2 linked regions of the Gemmatimonas phototrophica genome follow. The protein of the gene in region 2 interacts with the protein of the main gene of each other region in a pairwise test. Links are inferred from orthologs where the notes say so. Each region holds a gene or a part of one and is shown on either strand. Other genes may lie near its edges. The genes, in order: topA and GEMMAAP_RS18295.

The links.
Region 1: the proteins of GEMMAAP_RS18295 (region 2) and topA interact in binary tests that used the Escherichia coli proteins (3 or more experiments, as listed by UniProt). The link is inferred for Gemmatimonas phototrophica from one-to-one orthologs.

The regions. Positions count from the first base shown.
Region 1 is NZ_CP011454.1:3,026,123-3,038,109, reverse strand. What follows is about bases 145-3,282. They hold topA (type I DNA topoisomerase), read left to right. Parts: upstream 145-543; coding sequence 544-3,021; downstream 3,022-3,282. Other genes in these bases: trmFO (methylenetetrahydrofolate--tRNA-(uracil(54)-C(5))-methyltransferase (FADH(2)-oxidizing) TrmFO), read left to right, coding at 3,018-3,282; GEMMAAP_RS12855 (DUF494 family protein), read left to right, coding at 145-539. In the rest of the region: GEMMAAP_RS12860 (shikimate kinase), read left to right, coding at 1-107; more of GEMMAAP_RS12855, read left to right, coding at 111-144; more of trmFO, read left to right, coding at 3,283-4,376; tyrosine recombinase XerC, read left to right, coding at 4,373-5,329; GEMMAAP_RS12835 (threonine ammonia-lyase), read right to left, coding at 5,414-6,394; ATP-dependent protease subunit HslV, read left to right, coding at 6,530-7,075; ATP-dependent protease ATPase subunit HslU, read left to right, coding at 7,077-8,474; GEMMAAP_RS12820 (glycoside hydrolase family 2 TIM barrel-domain containing protein), read left to right, coding at 8,670-11,828; GEMMAAP_RS12815 (glycoside hydrolase family 3 N-terminal domain-containing protein), read left to right, coding at 11,832-11,987. UniProt on the Escherichia coli protein: Releases the supercoiling and torsional tension of DNA, which is introduced during the DNA replication and transcription, by transiently cleaving and rejoining one strand of the DNA duplex.
Region 2 is NZ_CP011454.1:4,333,974-4,345,704, forward strand. Bases 3,082-5,963 are described here. They hold GEMMAAP_RS18295 (YigZ family protein), read right to left. Parts: upstream 4,891-5,963; coding sequence 4,273-4,890; downstream 3,082-4,272. Other genes in these bases: GEMMAAP_RS18285 (formate--tetrahydrofolate ligase), read left to right, coding at 3,082-3,835; GEMMAAP_RS18290 (globin domain-containing protein), read right to left, coding at 3,838-4,251; GEMMAAP_RS18300 (DEAD/DEAH box helicase), read right to left, coding at 4,901-5,963. Outside these bases: GEMMAAP_RS18270 (SDR family oxidoreductase), read right to left, coding at 1-698; GEMMAAP_RS21005 (cupin domain-containing protein), read right to left, coding at 698-1,396; GEMMAAP_RS18280 (NAD(P)-dependent oxidoreductase), read right to left, coding at 1,416-2,054; more of GEMMAAP_RS18285, read left to right, coding at 2,150-3,081; more of GEMMAAP_RS18300, read right to left, coding at 5,964-6,409; GEMMAAP_RS18305 (ABC transporter ATP-binding protein), read right to left, coding at 6,586-8,400; GEMMAAP_RS20795 (hypothetical protein), read right to left, coding at 8,472-9,653; GEMMAAP_RS18315 (aldo/keto reductase), read right to left, coding at 10,010-11,008; GEMMAAP_RS18320 (acyl-ACP desaturase), read left to right, coding at 11,167-11,731.

The sequences.
Region 1 (11,987 bases), 1.3 Mb from region 2 along the record:
TCTATAATAGGGCCGATTACGTTGTTGATGTGGAAACTCTTACCACACAACAAGTTACAGATTCTCTGGTGGCGCTTGCCCATGAGGGGACGCCGGGGGTAGGTTAGGAAATGGACGATCGCTGGGCGCCGGTCTTGAACGAGTTACGGGAGCGTTTTGCTGCCGATACCGATGTCGTGGAGGTGGAAGCCTACCTCTCGGCGAAAGGATACGACCGGCGACAAATCGGTGAGATTCTTTCCTTGCTGTATAGCGATAATGCGCCGTCGCCCACTTGGGGCGGTGCCGACAGCGAACGTGAGCCGTCCCTGCGGGTGCAGGGGCCTCACGAGCGCGGCCGGTTTACCACGGATGCCTGGGGCTATCTCATCACGCTCTATGCGTCCGGCGCCGTGACCCTGAACGATTTCGAGCAACTGGTGGAACGCGCGCTCGTCCATGTTGACGGCCGCATCACCTTGGCGGATGTCCGTGCGCTGGCGGACGACGTCGGGTTGGATGATGGCGCCATGGGTGGCGAGCGTCCCCTGATTCACTGAGCTGATGCCAACAAAAAAGGCAGCACCCAAGACGGCGAAAAAAGCCACGGCCAAGCCCGCGGCCAAGTCCGCCGCCAAAAAGGCTCCCGCCAAAAAAGCGGCGGCCAAAAAGAGCGCGGTGAAAAAAGTGGCCTCGCGGAAGGCGGCTCCGGTGGAACTCGAGGAAGAGCTCGAGCCGGCACCGGCAGGCGGGACGTCGCTCGTTATCGTCGAGTCGCCGGCCAAGGCCAAGACCATCGGCAAGTACCTGGGGCGCGGCTACACCGTGCGCGCCACGGTCGGTCACGTCCGCGATCTGCCGGCCAAAAAGCTGGGGATCGATATCGATCACGGCTTTGCCCCCGAGTACGTCACGATCGAGGGCAAGGAGGACATCCTCACCGACCTCAAGAAAATCGCCAAGGGTGCGCGCGAGATCTTCATCGCGACCGACCCTGATCGCGAAGGGGAAGCCATCGGCTGGCACGTGGAGCAGTACTTCACGCAACCCAAGCGGCACGCGGTGTCGGCGCCCATTCGCCGGGTGATGTTCCACGAAATCACCAAGGATGCGGTGCACAAGTCCATGGCGAAACCCATGGACATCGACAACAAGAAAGTCGAAGCGCAGCAGGCACGCCGAGTGCTCGACCGACTGGTGGGATACAAGGCCAGTCCGGTGCTCTGGAAGACGGTGAAGAAGGGACTCAGCGCCGGTCGTGTGCAGACCGTCGCGCTCCGTCTCATTGTGGAGCGTGAACGCGAAATCCGCGCCTTCACCCCGGTTGAGTACTGGAGCATCGCCGCCGACCTGCAAAAGGGACAACAGCCGTTCTCGGCCAAGCTGCACCACGTGGACGGCAAGAAGCCCGAGATTTCCACCGGTGCCGAAGCCGACGCCATTCTCGCCGATCTCAAGGGACGAAAGGAATTCGAAGTCACCGAGGTCAAGCGGCGCGAGCGTCGCAAGAACCCGGCGGCACCATTCACCACGTCCACGCTGCAGCAGGAAGCCGCCAAGAAACTCGGGTTCGGCTCCAAGCGTACCATGCGGCTGGCGCAGGATCTGTACGAAGGCATCGATGTGGGTATTGATGGCGCGACGGGTCTCATTACGTACATGCGTACCGACTCCACGCGCGTCAGTGAGGATGCCGCCAACACCGCGCGCGAAGCATTGCGCTCGCAGTTCGGTGAAGACTTTCTGTCGCCGCAACCGCAGCTCTATCCCAGCGGCAAGGCCAACGCGCAGGATGCCCACGAAGGCGTACGTCCCACCGATCCCTCCCGTCGTCCGGAGCAGGTGCAGAAGTACCTGACCGCCGATCAGTTCAAGCTCTATCAGCTCATCTGGCAGCGCTTCATGGCGTCGCAGATGGCTCCGGCCGTCTTCGATACCACGACGGTCGATTTCGATATCGCCACGAAGGGCCGTCAGTGTCTGTTCCGCGCCACCGGTTCCGTCATCAAATTCCAGGGATTCCTCGCCCTCTACCGCGAAGCGCGCGAAGAAGGGGACTCCAAGGCGCTTGAAGACGAACAGGCGCTCCCGTTCCTCGAGATGGGCGAGAAGGTGCCCGTCAAGGCCATCACGCCCACGCAGCACTTCACCGAACCGCCGCCGCGATTCTCCGAAGCGTCGCTCGTAAAGGAACTCGAGCGGCTCGGTATCGGTCGCCCGTCCACCTACGCCAGCATCATCTCGGTGCTCGCCGAGCGACGCTATGTGGCGCTCGAGCAGCGACGGTTCTTCCCGTCGGAGTTGGGGGAAACGGTCGAAAAGGTCATGGTGAAGAAATTCCCCGACCTCTTCGATGTGCACTTCACCGCGAAGATGGAGTTGGAGCTCGACAAGATCGCCGATGGCGATGCCAACTGGATCGAAGTGCTCGGCGAAGAATGGTCGAAGATCAAGAAAAATCTGCACGACGACGATCTGCCGCAGCTCATCGGCGAGGCCTACGACCTTTCGGCGCTCGAGACGGAGCGCTGCCCGGAGTGCGGCGGCAAGCTCGTGGCCAAGGGCGGATTCTTCGGGCCGTTTGTGGCCTGCGAAAATCATCCCAAGGTCTGCAAATACACGCGCCCCATCAAGGGTGAGAAGAAGCCGGCCGAACTCACGAAGTACATGTGTCAGGAGTGCGGTGAGCCGATGGTCATCCGCCACGGGCGCTCCGGCGACTTCCTGGGGTGCAGCAAGTTCCCCAAGTGTCGCGGCACGCGCAGCATGCCCACCGGCGTGAAGTGTCCCAAGGATGGCGGGGAAATCGCCGAGCGTCGTTCCAAAAAACGCGGCAAGGCATTCTACGGCTGTGAGAACTATCCCAATTGCGATTTTGTGGTGTGGGATAAGCCGGTCGCCGAAACCTGCCCGGAATGCGGGTATGTGGGTGCCGAAGCCAAGTCCAACAAGACGCGCGGGTCCTTCCGGAAGTGCCTCAAGTGCACCAACGAGTGGGACGTGGCCGCGCCGGATGAGGCCGAAGTGGCTGAGGTGGCGTGACCGTCCATGTGATTGGTGGCGGGCTCGCAGGCAGTGAGGCGGCGTGGCAACTCGCTGAACGCGGGCACGACGTGGTGCTCCATGAAATGCGCCCCGTGCGCGGCACGGCGGCGCACCGCACGGAAAAGCTGGGCGAGCTCGTCTGCTCCAATACGTTCAAGAGCACCGAGCCATCCAATGCGCACGGGCTGCTGAAGGCGGAAATGCGGACGCTGGGCTCGCTGATCCTGGCCTGTGCTGACGAAGCACGGGTGCCAGGAGGCAGCGCGCTGACGGTGGACCGCGAGATTTTTTCGCAGGGCGTGCACGATCACATTCACGCCCATCCGCGCATTTCAGTGTCGCGCGAAGAGGTCACCGAGATCCCTGAGGTCGGCATCGTTGCCACGGGGCCGCTCACCAGTGACGCGTTGGCTGAGCGCATCCGGGCGCGCCTCGGTGTGGAATCGCTGGCTTTTTACGACGCGATTGCCCCGGTCATTTCGCTCGACTCCATTAATCAGGATGTCGCTTTCCGGGCCTCGCGCTGGGGCAAGGAAACCATGGAAGGCGCAGGCGAAGAAGGGGCCTACCTCAACTGCGCGTTCAGCAAGGAGGAGTACGAGGCGTTCATCGACGCGCTCACGACCGCCGACCAGTTCACCGCGCACGAGTTCGACAGTGTGCCGTACTTCGAAGGGTGCATGCCCGTCGAAGAGATGGCCCGCCGTGGTCGGGAGTCGCTGCGCTTCGGACCCATGAAACCCATCGGGTTGCAGGATCCGCGCAGTACGGCCCGTCCGCATGCGGTGGTGCAGCTGCGGCAGGAAGATCGCGCCGGTCGCATGTGGAACCTCGTGGGCTTTCAGACGCGTTTGCGCATTCCCGAGCAGGCCCGTGTGTTTCGCATGATCCCGGGGCTCGCGGACGCGGAATTTCTGCGCTTTGGCAGCATTCACCGCAATTCGTACGTGAATGCTCCGGCGGCGTTGTCCCCGCATCTCGCACTGCGCGATGCACCAACGACGCTGTTCGCCGGGCAGATTACGGGTGTTGAAGGCTACACGGAAAGCAGTGCCACCGGCCTGCTGGCCGGCATCAATCTGTCGCGGCTCCTGAGGGGTGAGGAGCCGGTCGTGCCGCCGCCTTCCACCATGATGGGCGCGCTGTATCGGTATCTGCGCGAAGCCGATCCCAAGCACTTTCAGCCCATGAACGCCAACTTCGGTCTGCTCGACGACCTCGAAGGCGTACCGGCCAAAGTGCTCAAGGACAAAACAAAGAAGCGCGAACTGTTCGCTGAACGGGGGCTGGCGCAGATAGCGGCGTGGCGTGATGCCCACGCCCTGACGGCGGCAACGCCCGTCCTGGGATGACGACCTCGGAGGAGACCGTCGCGCTGCCCACGGAGATCGGGGAGTTTCTGACCCATCTCCAGAAGGAGCGCGATCTGTCTCCCAATTCCGTGGGCGCCTATACGCGCGACCTGCGGGAGTTCTCCGTCTGGCTGGCGCAAACCCACGGGGTAGGCGGGTGGGACTGGAATGAGCTGTCGCGTACAAGCATTCGCGGCTACATGGCGCATCTCACCCGGCGTGGGCTCGCCAAGCGCAGTATCGCGCGCCAGCTGTCGGCCGTACGCAGTTTCTACCGGTGGATGCACCGCGATGAACGCGTGGACATCAATCCTGCCCGCGCGGTGGGATCGCCGCGGTTGCCGCGCACCCTGCCGTCATACCTCGATCGGCAGCAAGCCGATACGCTCATGCAGCACGCCACCACCCGCGCGCAGAGTCTCGATTTCACCGATGTGCGCAACCTCGCCATGCTGGAGCTGTTCTACTCCAGCGGGCTGCGCCTCTCTGAGCTGTGCGGCATTGATCTGTCCGATCTCGACCTCGTGTCGCAGCAGGTCAAGGTGCGCGGCAAGGGGCGCAAGGAGCGTATCGTGCCGTTGGGCGATCACGCTCAGCGGGCGCTGCGCAATTACCTCGTGAAGCGCGACGCGCTGTTGTTGCAGTTGGGCGGCGCGAAAGCTGGGCGACTCGCCCGCGGCGCGGTCTTTCTGAGTGCCCGCGGCACCCGCATCAGCACGCGCGCGGTGCAGCACGCCATGGTCACGTTGCTCGATGCGGTGGGCGAAGGCGCCGACCTCACCACCCACTCGCTCCGCCATACCTTCGCCACGCACATGGTAGATGGTGGTGCTGATCTGCGCGCGGTACAGGAACTACTGGGGCACGCCAGCATCAGCACCACGCAGATCTACACGCACACCAGCGTCGATCGGTTGAAAAAGGTATACCGTCAGGCTCACCCTAGAGCGTAGCGAAACTGACAACTCAAAACCCTGACCCAAAACTCGAAACTGATCAGTTGCGGGTTCTGGGTTCGAGTTCTGGGTCATGAGTTCCTACACCCCCGGGGTCCCCCCTGCCAGAATCGTCGCGGCCCGCTGCGCATCAAGATTGCCGCCGCACATCACGATGCCGACTGTCTGACCCGCCAGACGCGGCGCCAGCAAGCGAAGCCCTGCCAATCCCGCCGCGCCTGCGCCTTCCGCAAGATTGTGCGTGATCGTCCATAAATCCCGCACCGCCTGTGAGATCATCGATTCACCGGCGAGTACAAAGTCTGCGAGGCCACCACGAAGGGTATCGAAGGTCAAGTCGTACGTGGAGCCGGTCGCGATCCCCTCGGCAAACGTCTGCGCCGGAGCACCGCTGCGCGAAACACCGTCGTGCCAGGCATCGTGTTGCGCGCTCGCGCCCTGGCTTTGTACCGCGTACACCTTGAACGACGGCTTGAGCTCGGCGCCCGCCACCAGTGCGCCCACCGCTTGAGAGCCGCCTCCCAGCGCAATGACGATGGCGTCCAGTTCTGGAGCCTGTTCCAGAAATTCGACGCTCATGGTGCCCGCGCCGGTCAACACCTCGCGATGATTGGTGGAATGCACGATGGTGCGGTGCTCCTGCTCGGCGATGGTACGGCACGCCGCCACCGCATCGTCGTAGCGATCGCCAACTTCCATGAGCGTGGCGCCAAACGAGCGAATGCCCGCGTTCTTCTCCGGGTTGTTCCCCTTGGGCACACAAATGGTCACGGAGACACCGCGCGCAGCCCCGGCCCAGGCCAGCCCCAGCCCATGGTTGCCAGTGGTGGCCGCAATCACTCCACGTTCGGCCTGCTCCGGCGTGAGCGCCGTAATGGACGCCGTACCGTTGCGCACCTTGAAGCTGCCCGTGGGCAGGTGATTCTCATGCTTCACCAGCACCCGGATGCCATACCCCACCAACTCGTCAAGCAGGGGGTAATGGCGAACTGGTGAAGGGACAAAGAACGGACGCAGCCGCTCGCGCGCCGCCGTGATATCGGCAAAGGAAATGGGAGGCATACCGGGAAATATGACACCAAGACCAGCGCCTGTCTTTCGCGATCCGCGACGTTACGGGGGGCCGAGTGCGTCGAAGAAAAGTGCCTGGAGATCGACGGTGTGTCACCAATTCTGCGCGCCGCGTATCTTATTCACATGACACTGCCGCAAATTCGCGCCACCACTATCCTCGCGGTACGCCGCGACGGACGCGTCGCCATTGGGGGCGACGGTCAAGTCTCCGTTGGTGATACCGTCGCCAAGAACTCGGCCGTGAAGGTCCGGCAACTCAAGGGCGGTCGCGTGCTCGCCGGCTTCGCTGGTTCGGTAGCCGACGCACTCACACTCTTCGAAAAGTTTGAGGAGAAGCTGGAGCGCTACCCCGGCAATTTGCCGCGCGCGGCCGTGGAGCTCGCCAAGGAGTGGCGCAGTGATCGCGTGCTGCGGCGTTTGGAGGCCATGCTCATCGTAGCCGATGCCAACCACGGCTTCATGCTGAGCGGGAACGGCGAACTGATTGAGCCGGACGACGGCATTCTGGCGATCGGCTCGGGTGGAGCATATGCCCAGGCCGCGGCGCGGGCGCTGCTACGCGAAACGGCGCTGCTGCCGCGCGATATCGTCACCAAGGCGCTCACAATTGCCGGGGAGATCTGCATTTACACCAACACCAATATCACGGTGTTGGAGCCGAGCGTCTGACATGGCTTCTCCACGCACGCAACAAGCCATCGCGCGACTCGCGGACCTGACGCCTCGCCAGATTGTGGCGGAGCTGGATCGGTACATCGTGGGTCAGGCGGATGCCAAGAAGTCCGTCGCCATTGCCCTGCGCAATCGCTGGCGCCGACAACGGGCGCCGGAGTCCATTCGCGACGAAATCTCTCCCAACAACATCATTCTCATTGGGCCCACTGGCGTGGGTAAAACAGAGATTGCCCGTCGACTGGCCAAGCTGTCCGGGGCGCCGTTCGTGAAGGTCGAAGCCTCCAAGTTCACGGAAGTGGGCTATGTGGGTCGCGACGTGGAAAGCATGGTGCGCGATCTCATTGAGAACGCCATCGATATGGTGCGCACTGAGCGGGAATCCGAGGTCGAGGACCTCGCCATCGGCAAAGTGGACGAGCGTATTCTGGATCTGCTGCTGCCAACTCCGCCCGCCTTGGCGGCCGAAGCTTCTCCCGATGCGAAGGTGGAGCATGAGCAGTCGCTCGAGCGGCACAAGCGCACGCGAGACAAGCTCAAGGCGCTGCTGCTGGACGGACAGCTGGATGGTCGGGAGGTAGAAATCGAAGTGACCCAAAGCGGACCGGGCATGCCGGGGGCCGCCATGCCCGGGGCGCCGGAGGGGATGGAGAGTGTCGCCGACTGGTTTCGCGACATGATGCCCAAGAAGAAGAAGCGACGTACCGTCAAGGTGAGTGAAGCGCGCCGCCTGCTGCTGGACGAGGAACTTGATAAGCTGATCGACCTTGATGACCTCACCGGAGACGCGCTGGAGCGTACCGAGGCCATGGGGATCGTCTTCCTCGACGAGATCGACAAGATCGCCGGCGAGCGGGGGCAGGGCGGGGGCCCCGATGTCTCACGCGAAGGCGTGCAGCGGGATCTACTGCCCATCGTGGAAGGCTCGAACGTGCAGACCAAGTATGGCATGGTCAAAACCGACCATATCCTCTTTGTCGCGGCGGGTGCCTTCCATGTCAGCAAACCCAGCGATCTCATTCCGGAGCTGCAGGGACGTTTCCCTATTCGGGTCGAACTCAAGGCGCTTACCGAATCCGACTTCGTACGCATCATGACCGAGCCGGAGAACGCGCTGACCAAGCAGTACGCCGCCCTTGTCGAGGCCGAAGGGGCCAGCCTCACCTTTACCGACGATGGAATAGCTGAGCTCGCCAGGGTGGCTGCTCGGGTGAACGAACGTATGGAGAACATCGGGGCGCGCCGGTTACACACCGTTATGACCACCCTCCTTGAGGAGGTGCTCTACGAGCTTCCCGATCGTGGAAAAGAGGCGGTCCTGGTGAACGCCGAGATGGTGCGGGACCGGCTGCGCTCTATTGCGGAAGACGAAGATTTGCGGAAGTACATCTTGTAACGGCCGGGAAGGGGCTGGGGTGACCGACTCGCTGCGATTCCCGGCGGGTCTACTCTTGACGGGGCACGACGCAAAGACAACTTTGTTGTCACGGCGAACAAAGCTCCCCCTTCCCGATCGACTCGCCACCCGCCCCGATCTACCTCCCACCGCCCCCGGTGGAGGAGGCCCCTTTATATGATGCATGCATTGTCCATGATGGCGCCCCGCCCGCTGCAGCGTGGTGTGGCAACGGCCGTGATTCTCCTGGGACTCGCGGGTGCCGTGCCCGCTCCACTCGCTGCCCAGACGGCGCCAGACCGCATTGAGATTCGCACTGATGCCGCCGGCACCCGACTGCAGGTCAACGGCGCTGATGTCCTGCTCAAGGGCGTCAACTGGGATTACTTCCCCATCGGGCAGAACTATGCCTACAGCCTCTGGACGCAGCCGGATGATGTCATCAAGGCGGCGCTAGACCGGGAGATGTCCCTGCTCAAGGTCATGGGGGTCAATGTCATTCGGCAGTACAACGGCGTGCCGCCGCGCTGGGTGAAGTACATCTACGAGCAGTATGGCATCTGGACCGTGCTCAACCATGCGTTGGGGCGGTATGGCACGACGATCAACGGCGTGTTTACCCCGCAAACGGACTACTCCAATCCCCGCGTGCGGCAGGCGCTGACCGCCGAAGTGCTCGCGCTTGTTGATGAGTTCCGCGGCACGCCCGGCATGCTCATGTGGCTGCTTGGCAACGAAAACAACTACGGCTTGCAGTGGAAGTCCGCGGCCACGGAGAATCTTCCCTCCGGTGAGCGCGACGCCGCCAAGGCCACCTTTCTCTACTCGCTGGTCGGTGAAGTCTCGCGCGCTATCAAGGCGCGTGACGCCTCACGTCCGGTGGCGCTGGCCAACGGCGACCTGCAGTACCTCGACATCATCGCCCGTGAGGCCAAGGGACTCGATGTCTTTGGCACCAACGTGTACCGCGGTGCGTCGTTTGGCGATCTCTTCGAGCGCGTGAAGACCACCCTCGGGTTGCCGGTGATGTTCACCGAGTTCGGCGCCGATGCGTACAACGCGCGTGATATGCGCGAAGACCAGCTGTCGCAGACGCGCTATCTGCTCGCGCAGTGGCAGGAGATCTTCGAAAACGTGGCCGGCAAGGGGCGCACCGGCAACTCCATTGGCGGGTTCACGTTCCAGTGGACTGATGGCTGGTGGAAGTACGGTCAGGACGTGCGACTCAGCGAGCACGATGTGAATGCCTCGTGGTCCAACGCGGCCTACGCCGATGACTATGTCAAAGGCGAGAACAACATGAACGAAGAGTGGTGGGGCATTGTCGCGAAGGGCGCCCCCGACTCGCGTGGGCTCTATCCGCTCTATCCGCGTGCCGCGTTCTACGCACTGCAGCGCGCCTACCAGATCGATCCGTACGCCGCTACCTCCACCGCCGCCGTGATCCGCAGCCACTTTGCGGCCATTGCCCCCGCCGAGGCGGAGCTACGGGCGCGCGCCGAGGGCGGGGCCGCATCAGGAGCGGGGAACAACAAGTTCAGCGTAAGCGGACTCCGTTTTGACCTGCAGACGTTCAATACCGGCGGCGAGAAGCTCAGCACGCCATCGTCACGGACCCCCAGCGCGACCGCGCGGCCGGCGTTCACGGGCTTTGATCGGCTTGAGAGCTTCTATGCCGATCTGACGGCCCGCCCTGCCGACAATTTCTCCGCGACGCTGTCCCTGAACGTGCTGGGCAACGTGCCCAACAATCCCATCGACGAACTCTTCTACGAAAATCGCGGGCGTGCGCGGACGGTCCTCACCGATGGGTCGCCGTTGCGCATTACTGACAACGAGCGCCTCGCCGTGTATCGCGCCAGCGTCTCGTGGGATGAGAAGAACTTCCGCCTCGATGCGTTCTACCGCTCCGGCCACTATCACTGGGGCTACGAAGGCGACTTCTTCGGGATCTATCGCGAAGCGAACTACGGCAAGAACATGGACATCTATAACGGCAATGCTCCGGCCGGTATGGAGTTCACGGGGAAGCGCAAACTGCAGGGGCTCAAGCTGGCGCTCGGGCCGGAACTCTGGTGGGGCGCCAACCCCATGATCATCGGCAAGTACGGTCGCAAGGTGGGTGGCGTACACGTCACCGGTCTGTATCAGGAAGAAGTGGCGCAGCTGAACGCGTCGGCCACCAACAGCTCGTTCGCCGTACCGCTTCCGCAGACGCGTCGTGCCACGCTGCATCTCGCCGACACCATTGCCGGCTTTGGTGTGGAAGCCGGCGGTATCTGGGCTGGTGCCACGCGCGTCGGTGTGCCCTTCCAGATCGTTGACGGATCGCGCGTGCTGGCGGACAAGGTGCGTGACAGCGATGCCTTTGGTGGCAAAGCCAAGGTGACCTACACGCGTGGTCGCTACAACTGGTACGCGCAGGGCGCGGTGATGGGGCTCGTGGCCGACGGTGGCCCCACCTCCGTACAGACGTTCACGGGGTGGAGCCTCAAGGAGACGGGGCTCAACAACCAGTCGAACATCATGACCGGTCTGACGGTCACGTACGGGTCCTTCCAGTTCGCTCCCAACGTGCTGTACCAGAAGCCCATCGCCGGACCGGTGCCCTTCACGGCACCTGCGCCCGCCCGTCCGCGCAACGTCCTCGACGATCCGTTTGCGGTGCGCGGCAATCGCGAAACGTACGGCGCCGAAATGCTGCTCACGTTCGATCCCACCCCGGCCACCTGGATGTACGCCTGGGACAACGATATGCGTGAGGATGCGCGCTTCGCCGCCAACCTCGGCTACGTCTATCGTCGCTTGCCCACCACCATGGATGCGGCCATTGGTATTCTGGCCGACGGTCGTACGACCTTTGCCTTCCCGGGCGCCACACCGGCCCGTAGCCTGTACGAGGTTCGCTCGCGCATCATTTCCAAGGTGGGATCGGATCTGCGGCTCATTGCGAACGTCTACACCGGAACGGCCGAACCCAACGGCAACGATCCGCGGCTGCTGCACCGCTCGGGAATCGACCTGCGCGCCGTCAAGCAGCATGTGAAGCTCATTGGCGCGGCCAAGTTCAACGACTGGGGCCCGTTCGACTACCACCGTGACTTCAATCTCACCTTCCCCAAACAGTTCATGGGGGACCTGTCGTACGCCTTCGGGTCGCCGCAGTGGTGGGATGTGCCGGAAACCAAGGTGGGTATGCGTGGCACGTGGCGGTCGCTGAACAAGTTCTCGCCGCGCTTCTGCCCGGAGTTTGCGCCGGATCTCGTGACCGGATCGCCGGTGTGTGATCCCACGGCGCCGGCACGGAATGGTTCGGAGTGGGAAATCCGGACGTATCTCTCCGTTGCGTGGTAAGTCGTGTTGGATGTTGATCTGCCGGTGACGTTGGACGCCACCGAAGCACGTGTCGCCGCCCTGCTGCAGACGCTCACGATCCAGGAAAAGATCGGGCAGCTGCAGCAGGTGCAGGGTGGGGGAGGCCACATTCCCGATACACTGGCACAGGCGATCCGC
Region 2 (11,731 bases):
GCCAGCTCCTCGGGGCGTCCCACCCGCCCCAGCGGCGACTCCGCCGCCCAGCCGGCAAAGATCGACTCGGGGGAGGCCCCGGTACGCACGGAATTGGCGGCCGCCAGGTTATCCAGCCGTTCCGTGGCCGTGAATCCCGGCAGGACCGAGTTGACGGTCACCCCATCACGCCCCACTTCATCGGCCAGCGTGCGCAGATACCCAGTGACCGCCGCCCGCAGGGCATTGCTGAGCACCAGCCCGCCTTGCGGGCGCTTCACGGCCAACGAGGTGATGGCAATTACCCGCCCCCACTTTTTCGCCTGCATGGCCGGCACAAACGCGCGCGTGAGCTCCACCACACTACGTAGCAGCAGATCGGTGGCCGCCTGCCAGGAACTCCATTCGTGGCCCATGGGGGTGCCGGTTGGCGGCCCCCCGGTGTTGCACACGAGGATGTCCAACCCCTTCGGATACGCCGCCTGCACATGCTGCACCACGTGAGCGATCCCCTCGGAGGTGGCCAGATCGGCCTCCAGCGCCGTGACGGTCACGCCATGCGCTTCCAGCTTGGTCTTGGCGCTGCGAATGGCCTCGTCGCTGCGCGCGCAGATCACCAGCTCGACTCCCTCCATCGCCAGCTCCTCGGCGGCGGCGAACGCGATGCCACGGCTCGCACCACACACCAACGCCACCTTGCCCTTCAGACCAAGATCCATCAGCCCTGCCCTCCGTTGCGCATCGGCGTGCCGGAGCGCAGGTAGTCGTCAGACTTGTCAATCCAGTCCTGACGCGGCGGGTTGAAGATGTCCACGTCGAGCGTGTCTTCCAGCGCTTCGGCCCGGTGACGCACCATGCTGGGAATCACCAGCACCTCTCCGGCCCGCACATCGACATAGGTGTCACCCGGATTGTCGGCGTGCTCACCAATCCAGAAGCGCAGCGCCCCCGACAGGATGTACGTGATCTGCTCGTTGATGTGATCGTGCGCCGGCACCAGCGCGCCCTGCTTGAGATACACATGGGCCAACATCTGCTTTTCCGTGTACACCAGCCGGCGACCGATGAGCGGCGTGAGCTCCTCAACGGCCATGTCATCCCAGGCAATCTTGCGAACGTCAGTCGGATTCTCGGTCATGTGCAGCGAGGCAGGGAGGGTGGGAACAGCAGGAGTCAGACGGAGCGGTGAAACGGTGGGCCATGCGGATGGTACGGTGGCAACGGCAATACCCGACGCGACTGGGGCAGTGTACGCCGTGGCCGCTGCCGCGCGCGCCGCGGCCGTCTGCGCCTGCCGCGCGGCCAGTGCCGCCTGACGCGCCGCGGCCAGCTTGTTCTCTTTCCGCAGGTCCCAGAGCATCCAGCCGCAGAAAGCCACTCCGGCGCCGAAGGTCAGCAGCGTGTCGTACGGCAGCATCGGCGCCGCGTCCCCGTTGTCAGCGCTCGGCCACGAAGACTGCCTGCTGCACAAACCGGGGGGTCGTGATTTCCTGCACCAGCAGCCGAGCCAGCGCCGCACGCGACACCTGACTGCCGGCGCCCACGGAAACCGTGGTATCCATTTGCGCGCGCTCGGAGTCCGCCCCCTCGGTAAGCTTGGCCGGCTTGACCACGGTCCAACCACTCAGATGACTGGCGCGTACGTAGCGCTCCTGTTCGTCGCGGTCTTCCATCATGCCATCGTGCGCCGAGCGCCGGGCAAACATGGTGCGGATCTTCATGGTGAATCCCACGTTGCCGGAGGACTCTCCCGCCATGGCACTGGTGACCACCACAAGGCGCGACTGCTCAAGCGTCTTCATGGTACTCACAATCAGCTTGGTCGCGGCGGCGATATACGGCACCCGCGCATCGTCTTTGTGCCCCAGCATGACCACCGCCGCATCGGCCCCCCGCAGCACTTCGCGCACCGCGGTTGGATCGGCCAGCGATCCCACAATGACGGTGGCGTGTTCGGGGACCTGTTCCGACGGCTTGGCCCGATAATGCAGCCGCAGGGTGTGCCCTGCCGCGGTCGCCGCGTCAATGAACTGCTGGCCCAGCCGGCTGGACGCGCCATAGACGGCAATAATCATGAGACAGCGCCCTCGCAGCGGCGGGTCCCGTTGTTGTGTGCTAGAATGGAAAAAAGCGCCATGCTACAACTTGCACTCGCACCCAACGGTCCGCCATGACGGTTACGCCACCTCCCGTCCCCTCCGATATCGAGATTGCCCAGCAGGCGATCATGCGTCCCATTCGTGACGTTGCCGCCGATCTGGGGTTGGGGGAAGACGACATCGACCTGTACGGGAAGTACAAAGCCAAACTGCCGCTGTCCCTCGCTTCAGCGCCCCCCAAGGGGCGCCTGGTGCTGGTCACGGCCATCAACCCCACGCCAGCCGGTGAAGGGAAAAGCACCGTCAGCGTTGGCTTGTCGCAGGCGTTCCGCCGACTGGGACACAATGCCGTGCTCTGCATGCGAGAACCCAGCCTGGGTCCGGTGTTTGGGGTCAAGGGCGGCGCCGCTGGTGGCGGCTACTCGCAGGTGCTGCCCATGGACGACATCAACCTGCACTTCACCGGTGACTTTCATGCCATTGCCAGCGCCCATGCGCTGCTGAGTGCCATGATCGACAATCACCTGTATCACGGCAACGCGCTGGGGCTCAACCCCAAGGGCATCACGTGGCCACGCACCATTGATATGAACGATCGGGCGCTGCGCAGCGCCATCATTGGAATGGGCACCGGCAACGGCACCATGCGGGAAGAGCGGTGGGTCATCATTCCAGCCAGCGAAATCATGGCCATTGTGGCGCTGGCCTCCGATGCGGAGGATCTGGAACTGCGTCTGGGCAACATCGTGGTGGGCACGACGCTCGGCAAAGAGAAGAAGCCGGTGCGAGCGCGTGATCTGGGGGCCACGGGAGCCATGACGCTGTTGCTCAAGGACGCCATTCGCCCCAACCTGGTGCAAACGCTCGAAGGCGGTCCGGCCATTCTGCACGCCGGTCCGTTTGGCAACATCGCGCACGGCTGCAACTCACTCGTTGCCACCCGCGTGGGACTCGCGCTCGCCGACCTCGTGGTCACCGAAGCCGGCTTTGGCAGCGATCTGGGCGCCGAAAAGTTTTTCGATATCAAGTGCCGCGCCGGTGGGCTCAATCCGGAAGCGGCCGTACTGGTGGCCACCGTGCGCTCCCTCAAGATGCAGGGCGGCGTTGCCAAGGCGGAGCTGGATCGCGAAGACCTTGGCGCCCTCGAGCGCGGACTCCCCCACGTGGCGCATCACGTGCGCAACGTGCAGCAGTTTGGTGTGCCGGTGGTGGTGGCCATCAACCGCCGCACCAGCGATACCGACGCGGAGCTGCGTCTGGTGGCCGACTACGTGGCTACGCTGGGGGTGCCGGTGGCCATGTGCAACGTGTGGGCCGAAGGCGGGGCGGGCGGGGAAGCGCTGGCGCACGAGGTGCTGGGCTTGCTCAACGCCAAGACGTCGGCCTTCGCTCCGCTGTACGCCACGGAACAGCCCATCCGCGACAAGATTCGCACCGTGGCGCGCCGCGTCTATGGCGCCGATGGTGTGGACTTCTCGAGTGCCGCCGAGAAGAGCATTGACTGGCTGGAAGCCAACGGCATGGCACACACGCCGGTGTGCATGGCCAAGACCCAGTACTCGCTTACCGATGACGCGTCGCGACTGAACGTGCCCACCGGGTTTCGCATGACGGTCAACGAAGTGTACGGCTCGGCAGGCGCCGGGTTCGTGGTGGCCAAGTGTGGCGACATCATGACCATGCCCGGGCTGTCAAAGAAGCCGGCAGCGGAAGGCATGCGCCTGCGGGCCGACGGCACCATTGAAGGGCTGTCCTGATGTCAGCTGGTGCTGGCGGTGCGCGTCATGACGCCGGAGATGAACAGATACAACTCAGTCCAGGCGCGTTTCACGTCGGCGTTCCACTGATCGCCAAGGCCCTGCTCGAGCGCCCAGAGCAGGGCCGCTCCTACCGTTTCGTAGTGCGCCACCACCACACCGTACCCCACATGGCGCCGGGATAATGCCTGCAGCTCTTCAATGATCTGCGGCGGGTAGTCCAGCATCTGCACGAGTGTATCGATCGTCTGGAGAAACTTCTCGTGCTGCACATACATAGGCTTCCCGTCAAAGAGCAGCTTGGCTGACGGGTCAATCTCAAAGAGACGTGTGTAGAACAACTGAGCGGCGAGCGCGCGCATGGGCACGAGCGTTGCCCACGATTCGCGGATGATGCGTTCAGCGCTGAGATTCATGGGACACTAGGGGAATGGAGTCTACGCCAATTCGATGGGGGCGAGCGCACCACGCGTCATATTCTGCAGCTGCGCCCTGAGGGCGGGAAGTTCACTGCGCGGCAATTTCACCGCGAAGGTGGCTTCCACGTCAAAGGTCTGATGCTCCACCTCGGCCTGCAGCGTGAGAAGGAGCTGCTGCACGGCGCCAATGTGCGCGTAACTCACGCGAAAGGTGGCGATGACGCTATCGACCCGCAGCTCGGTGGGAAGGAGGAGCAGCGCTTCCTGCACCGCTCCGCCGTAAGCTTTCACAAGGCCACCCGTTCCCAACTTGGTGCCGCCGTAGTAGCGCGTCACCACTGCCACAATCTCCCCAATACCGCAGTGCTGCAGTACGGTGAGCATGGGACGGCCGGCCGTGCCGTGCGGTTCGCCATCGTCGCTCATCCCAATGCGATCGGTGCTTCCCGGCGGGCCCACCACGTACGCCCAGCAATTGTGCGTGGCGTCGGGGAATTCGACGTTTATCGACCTGATGAACGTCTGCGCGTCTTCGGGCGATGACGCGCGCGCTACCGTGCACAGAAACCGGCTCCGGTCGATGACCTGCTCGACACGGTGCACACCCTTCGGTACCGGGTAGCGCGCGTCACTCACGCCCGCTCACTCACTTGTACGGGCTATCGGACCGGCGTGCGCTGCCACCACTGCCGCCACTGCGCCCGCCGCCGCTGTTGCCGGCGCCACCACTCCCGCCACTGTTGCCGCCACCGCCCCCCGGACGGCGCGGGCCGCGACGCGCACCGCCGCTCACCTTGGCTCCTTCGGGCGGACGCTCAGGGCCGCGGGCAGCCGGCCCACTGGACGAACGCGCCGCTGGACGCGCCGGCTTGCTGGTCTTGCGCTCCGCCTCGGCCTGTTGCGCCGCCGTGCGGCGCGCCACCTTGGCCGCAGCCCGCGCGCGATCTTCCGCCTTTTTCTTGCGGATCTCGGCAATGCGCTCGGCGATCGGGACTTCCAGTTTGGCCTGCGGCTTCGCGGTGTAGTCGAAGTCGGGGACCGTCACGCGCGGCAACTGCTTCTTGATCGCGCGTTCGATGAGCTTGAGCTCCCCTTCTTCTTCCGGGCTCACAAAGGTGAACGCTTCACCGGTGGCTTCGGCGCGAGCAGTACGCCCCACGCGGTGAATGTAGTCTTCGGCTGCCACCGGCACGTCGAAGTTCACCACATGACCCAGCGCTTCCACGTCAATGCCGCGGGCGGCGATGTCGGTGGCAACCAGCACCTGATAGGCGCCGTCCTTGAAGCCGGCGAGTGCCTGCGTACGCTGGCTCTGCGACCGGTTGCCGTGAATACGCTCGGCCTTGATACCGGCCGCGACCAGCTGCGACGCCAAACGATTGGCGCGGTGCTTGGTGCGGGTGAACACCAGCGCCTGCGGCATGTCGCCACGCTTGAGCAGCGTAACGAGGAGCGCACTCTTGAGGTCCTGCGCCACCGGATACACCGCCTGCGTAATGCCTTTGGCAGGTGCGGCGGTGCGCTGCAGGTTGAGCGTGACCGGCTTGCTGAGCATCTCCTGCGCCAGCGCCGCAATTGGCGGCGGCATGGTGGCGCTGAAGAACAGCGTCTGCCGTTTGTTGTTGGGCAGGTGACGCAGAATCTTCTTGATCTCGGGGAGGAAGCCCATGTCGAGCATACGATCGGCTTCGTCGAGCACGAGATACTCGAGGGCCTCGAGTTTGGCGTACGGCTGCCGGAAATGATCGAGCAGACGCCCCGGCGTGGCAATGATTACATCGGCGCCGCTGCGGAACGCGTGTTCCTGTGGCCCCATACCTACGCCACCAAACACCGCGGCACCCGTGAGGGGCGTGTGAATGGTGACGTCTTTCAGACTGTCATGAATTTGCGCGGCCAGTTCGCGCGTGGGCGTGAGCACCAGCGCACGCGTCTTGCCGCGCGGCTTGCTCATGAGATGATGCAGGATGGGGAGCAGGAACGCGTAGGTCTTGCCGCTGCCGGTCATGGCGCAGGCCAGGAGGTCGCGCCCTTCGAGCGCCGGCGGAATGCTTTCGCCCTGAATGGGCGTGGGCCGGGCAAAGCCGAGTTCCTTGAGACCCTGCAGAAGACTCGGGTGAAGCTGAAGCGTGGAAAACGTCGGTGTAGCAGTCACGTATGGTTTCTGGATTATGTGTATCCTTGAAACCTCGCCACTTGCTCGCTAAAGCGGTACCTGTGTAGGCAGGCAACAAACAGCCCGTCGGAGCGCACGAAGGCCGGAGCACGCGGAGAACAGCATGCTGTTTCCTCCGTACGCTCCGGCCTCCGTGACCTCCGACGAGCTGTTTCTCACCCCGTCGCCGCGATTTCCTCGCCCGGATTGATGAACTGGTCGCTCTCCAGCTGGTATTGCCGGCTGTAGAGGTCACGGTACCGGCCGCCCAGTGCGAGCAGTTCGGCATGCGTTCCCCGCTCCACGATTTCCCCGTGCTCCAACACCAGAATCTGATTGGCACTGGTGATGGTGGAGAGCCGGTGCGCAATCACGAAGGTCGTGCGCCCTGCGCGCAGGCGGCGCAACCCTTCCTGAATGAGATGTTCGCTCTCGCTGTCGAGGCTGGAGGTGGCTTCGTCGAGAATGAGCACGCGCGGATTGGCCAGAATGGCGCGCGCAATGGCCACGCGTTGCCGCTGACCACCAGAGAGCTTGACCCCACGTTCGCCCACAATGGTGTTGTACTGCTCGGGGAAGCCCTGAATGAACTCGTGCGCGTTGGCAATCTTGGCCACCTCGATGATTTCTTCGTCGGTGGCGCCGGGCTTGGTGAAGGCAATGTTCTCCTTCACCGTGCCGTCAAAGAGAAAGTTGTCCTGCATGACCACGCCCAGATGCCGGCGATAGTCGCGCAGCTTGAGGTCGCTCACCGGAATGCCATCCACCTTGATGTGCCCATGCTGCGGCTGCGCAAAGGCCATGATGAGCGAGATCATGGTGCTCTTGCCGCTGCCGCTGGATCCGACGAGGGCGGTGGTGGTTCCGGCTGGCGCCTCGAAGCTGATGTGCTTGAGCACCGGCACGTTCTCTTCGTACTCGAAGCTCACGTCGTCGAATTGCACACGCCCCACCACCTGCGGCACCGACTGCTTGCTGGCGTCTTCCTGGTCTTCGGTGGCCATGTCGCGCAGCTCGCGAATGCGATCGAGTCCCGCAAACGCTTCGGTGATTTGCGTGCCGATGCTGGCCACCGAAATGAGCGGCGCCGTCACCATGCCAATGAAAATCAGGAACGTGAGCAGCTCACCAATGGTGGTCGTGCCGCGCATGACATCCCCGCCACCCACGTACATCACGATCACCCCGATCACACCCACGACGGCGAGCCCCAACGTGCCGGTGAGGGACGTGCCGGTGATGGTTTTGGCGATGTTCTGGAAGAGACGCTGCACGCCTTTGCCAAACACCTCCTTCTCACGCTCTTCGGCGGTGTAAACCTTGATGAGTCGAATGCCGCCAAGTGTTTCGGTCAGGCGACCGGTGACTTCGGCGTTGATGACGCTGCGCTCGCGGAAAATGGGACGTAGCCGCTTGAAGGCCACACTCATGCCCGCGCCGAACACGGCAATGGGCAATACCGTCGCGAGTGTCAACTTCCAGTTGAGGTGCAGCAGCACGCCCATGGCGGCCAGCGCACTGAGAATGCCGCCCGTGAGCTGAATGAGTCCGGTGCCAATGAGATTGCGAATGCCTTCGGGGTCACTCATGACCCGCGACACCAGCACCCCGCTCTTGGTGCTGTCGAAGTAGCGCACCGGCAGACGAATGAGATGCCCCTGCACCTCTTCGCGCAGGCGGGCAATGGCCTGCTGGGCGGCGACGCTCACCACCTGCGACAGCGCGTAACCGGTGAGGGTCTGGATGATCGTGGCGCCCAGTCCGGCCAGCGCCACCAGCCCCAGCATGCGCATGTCCTTGTTGGGAAGTACCTCGTCGAGCACGAACTTCGAGGAGTACGGCAGCACGAAGCTGGACGCACGGCTGATGAGCATGAGGACCAGCCCAATGCCCACAGACTTTTTGTGCTGCAGGATGAGCGCGCGGGCTTCGCCCCAGGCGCGCTTGCTGTCGTACTTGGGCTTCTTTGGTGCAGCTGTTGGAGGAACCATCCTTCTAACTTAGCCGCGGCGCGCGCATGTGCTGTCCCGCGCCCCACGGGATCCCCTCCCACGGCGACCGGCTATGGCGTGGGGCGCACCCAGACCAGGCCACTGTGCGCCCGGAATCGCAGCGCCGTGGTGGGGTCCTGGTCGGCGAGGAAGTCGAGCACCCGTTCTTCCCCGCTCCCCACACGGTAGGACACCGTGACGGCGGTTTCCTGCCCCGCATCCATCGTTTCCACCTTGGTGATGGGGAAGCGCCCCTCCTCCATGGCATCAAGCGTCAGCACCACGGTATCCGGCAGCAGTTCCAGCGTCTGGTGGTCGTACTTCCAGAAGTTGGTGGTCCAGACGCCCATGACCCCCGGCGGGAGCGGGGCGTGTCCGCGGGAGGGACGGTTGGCAATCGCGACTATGACCACCAGGATCATGGCCACCGCGACAATCCACCAACGCGTCTCCGCGACGGTGTTGGCGGACGCACTGCCCCCCTTGGCGGCGGGCGCACTGGCCCGCCGAGCCGCCGCAGGGGCTTTGGCCGCCGCTTTGGCCACCGGTTTCGCGTTGGGCTTGGCCGCCCGCGCCGCCACTGGCCGCGGACGCGGGAGGGGGATTTTGGCGGGCTCGAGTACCTGATCCACCCATTCGTCCGTCGTCTTGGTGGACGGCGTGGGCTCCAGAACCAGATCCACCCATGCCTCCGGCGCCGGCGTGGGCAGTTCCTCAACGACCGGGTCCACGGGAGCGGCGGCGAACGATTCGGGCGCAGCCGGCAGCAGCTCGGCAGACGGGGGCAGCACCGTCTCCAGCACTTCCGGCACAACCGGCGGCAGGGCAGCAGCCACATCGGTCTTGCGGCGGCGTGGCTTGGCCACCGTGTCCGAGGCGTCGCTGGTCTTCTTGCGACGGTCACCACGCTTGGCCGTTTTCGCGGGGGCCTCCAGCGGGAGCGTCGCCGCCGTGCTCTCAACGGGCTCCGCGGCGGACTCCGCCACCGGCGCTTCCGAGATGGGCGCGTCGGCATCAGGAACCGCGGGGGTGCGCTTGGCACGCGAACGCCGAGGTTTCTTCGGGGCCGGGGTTGTGGCAGTTCCCTCCACCGGGGGCGTCGGCTCAGTCGCGGCCTCTGCATTCTCCACCAGAGGCGTCGGCTCAGTCGGCGCTATTGGCGCCGCCGCGCTCTCCAGCGGTTCCTCGTCGGGCATGTACAGAAAGGCCTCACCGAACGCCGACGCAAAGTCGTCGCGGACAAGCGGAGTCACCTCCGTGGCCAATGCCTCATTGGCGTCAGTCGCGGGGTGGTCCGTGATTATCTGCTGCGCACGTGGCCTGGAAGGCCGCTTTTGCCGACGCGGTGTACTGCCCATCTGTCTGCCTGACATACCCTTGGTGGAGGCCGGTGGGGTGGGCCCGCATGCGCACCCCCTCATTCACCCAAAGGGACGATTAAGCGCGCGCCGGGGAAACGCGTCGCGCTTGAGGGGCGCCCACCGCCTAGCACCGGCCAGGAGCCGGCGCTGGTCGGCGTTTTCTGAATTTTTCTTTTTTAGCGCCACCACAAAAGCAGAAATGAGTCATTACAAAATCACTTAGCAATTTTTGCTTGGTGGACGGCTGATTACATCGCGCGGTTTACCAGGGCCTCAATGCGCTTGAGATGCTCCGGCGAAGGGAGCGCGCCGCGCATCCCCTGCGTGTTGTCGTTCACGTACTTCACCTGCGCCGTGCCGGGAATGACGCAGGTCACCGCCGGGTTGGCGACGATGTACTTGAGGAACAGCTGCGCCCAGGTGGCCGCGTCGAACTCCTTGGCCCACTCCGGCACCGGGGTCTGCAGCACGTTCTGAAAGACCCGCGTCCGCCCGAACGGGAGGTTCACCAGCACGCCAATCCCCTTCTCCCGGGCCAGCGGCAGAATGCGTTCGGCGGCGTTGCGGTTGTCGGCGGCGTAGTCGATCTGGATGAAATCGAGCGTCTCGCTCTGCATGAGCTGCTCGAGCTGCGGATACTGCTGATCGCTGCTCGTGGTGACGCCCACATATCGGATACGCTTGGCGGCTTTCATCTCCCGCAGCACCGGCAGCAGCGTGGCGGGCCCCTGCAGATTCCACACCTGCATAAGATCAATGCGGTCGGTCTTGAGACGCCGGAACGATTCCTCCATCTGCGCCACCCCGGGCGCCGCGTCGGTGCCGCGCACCGACACCTTGGTGGCCAGGAAGAGCTGCTCGCGAATCCCCAATTCGCTCACCAGCTCCCCTGTCACACTTTCGGCCTGTCCGTAGCCGGGCGCCGTGTCGATCACCTTCCCGCCGAGGCGCGGAAATTCCCGCAGGGTGTCACGGAGCGGGGCTTTGTCTTCGGGGGTGACAACGTCGTAGCGCCGTGCGGTGCCAATCCCGATCACCGGCAGCAGTTCCCCACTGGACGGGATGCGTCGCGTGATGAGTGCGCCCTGGCGGTCGGCCGCGGGCAGCACCGGGGTCAGCACACCGTGCTGCAGCGCCATCAGGTCGCGCGGCGCCATCAGCGCGGTCAGCGCGGCGGCGGCGCCCAGTGTGAGCGCATCGCGGCGGGACATGAACGCCGCAAAATCGGGACGATATGTGTCTGACATGGGCGAAAAGGGCGAACGGTTGAGAAGGCTGCTGCGTTCTTCAGAGAGCAGGTCGCGGCATACAGCGGGGACACCCGTCGTCTCCCTGCCGGGCTGATTGGTCTCCGGCTGGTCCCACCGGTATCTTTCCGGTGATACCCGCCCTCCCTAAGGATTGCATGTACATACCGTCAAAAGAAACGCTGGCCAAGGTCGAAGTGCTGTCCGACCTCGAGAGTGACGTGGAGCAGTTGATGGCGTCGCACGAGTCGAAGCGCATCCTTTGGTTCCCGTCTGAACTGCTCGCCCCAGCCCCCGACACCGATCCGGACGAACATGTGAAAATGCTGCGCGAACGTGCGCGCGGCATCAGCATGCCGGCCCGCGTTGCGCTGGCGCTCAACACGCTCACCGAAGAAGGGCTGCCGCACTTCCACCGCCTGCTGGCCACCTACCTGGGTGGCGACACCTTCTGGGCCAAGTGGAACAACCTCTGGACGGCCGAAGAAGACCGGCACGGCGCCGTGCTGCACGACTACGCGCACGACAGCCGCATTCTCGACAACCCGGTGCTCGAGCGCATGCAGTTCGAGTATCTCAAGGCCGGCTTCGAGCCCGATTGGGACAAGGATCCGTACCGCGTGTTCGTCTACACGTCGCTGCAGGAGCGCGCCACGCAGGTGAGCCACGCCAACACCGGCAAGCTGGCCGGCGAGTATGAGCCGCTCATTGGCGAAGTGCTCT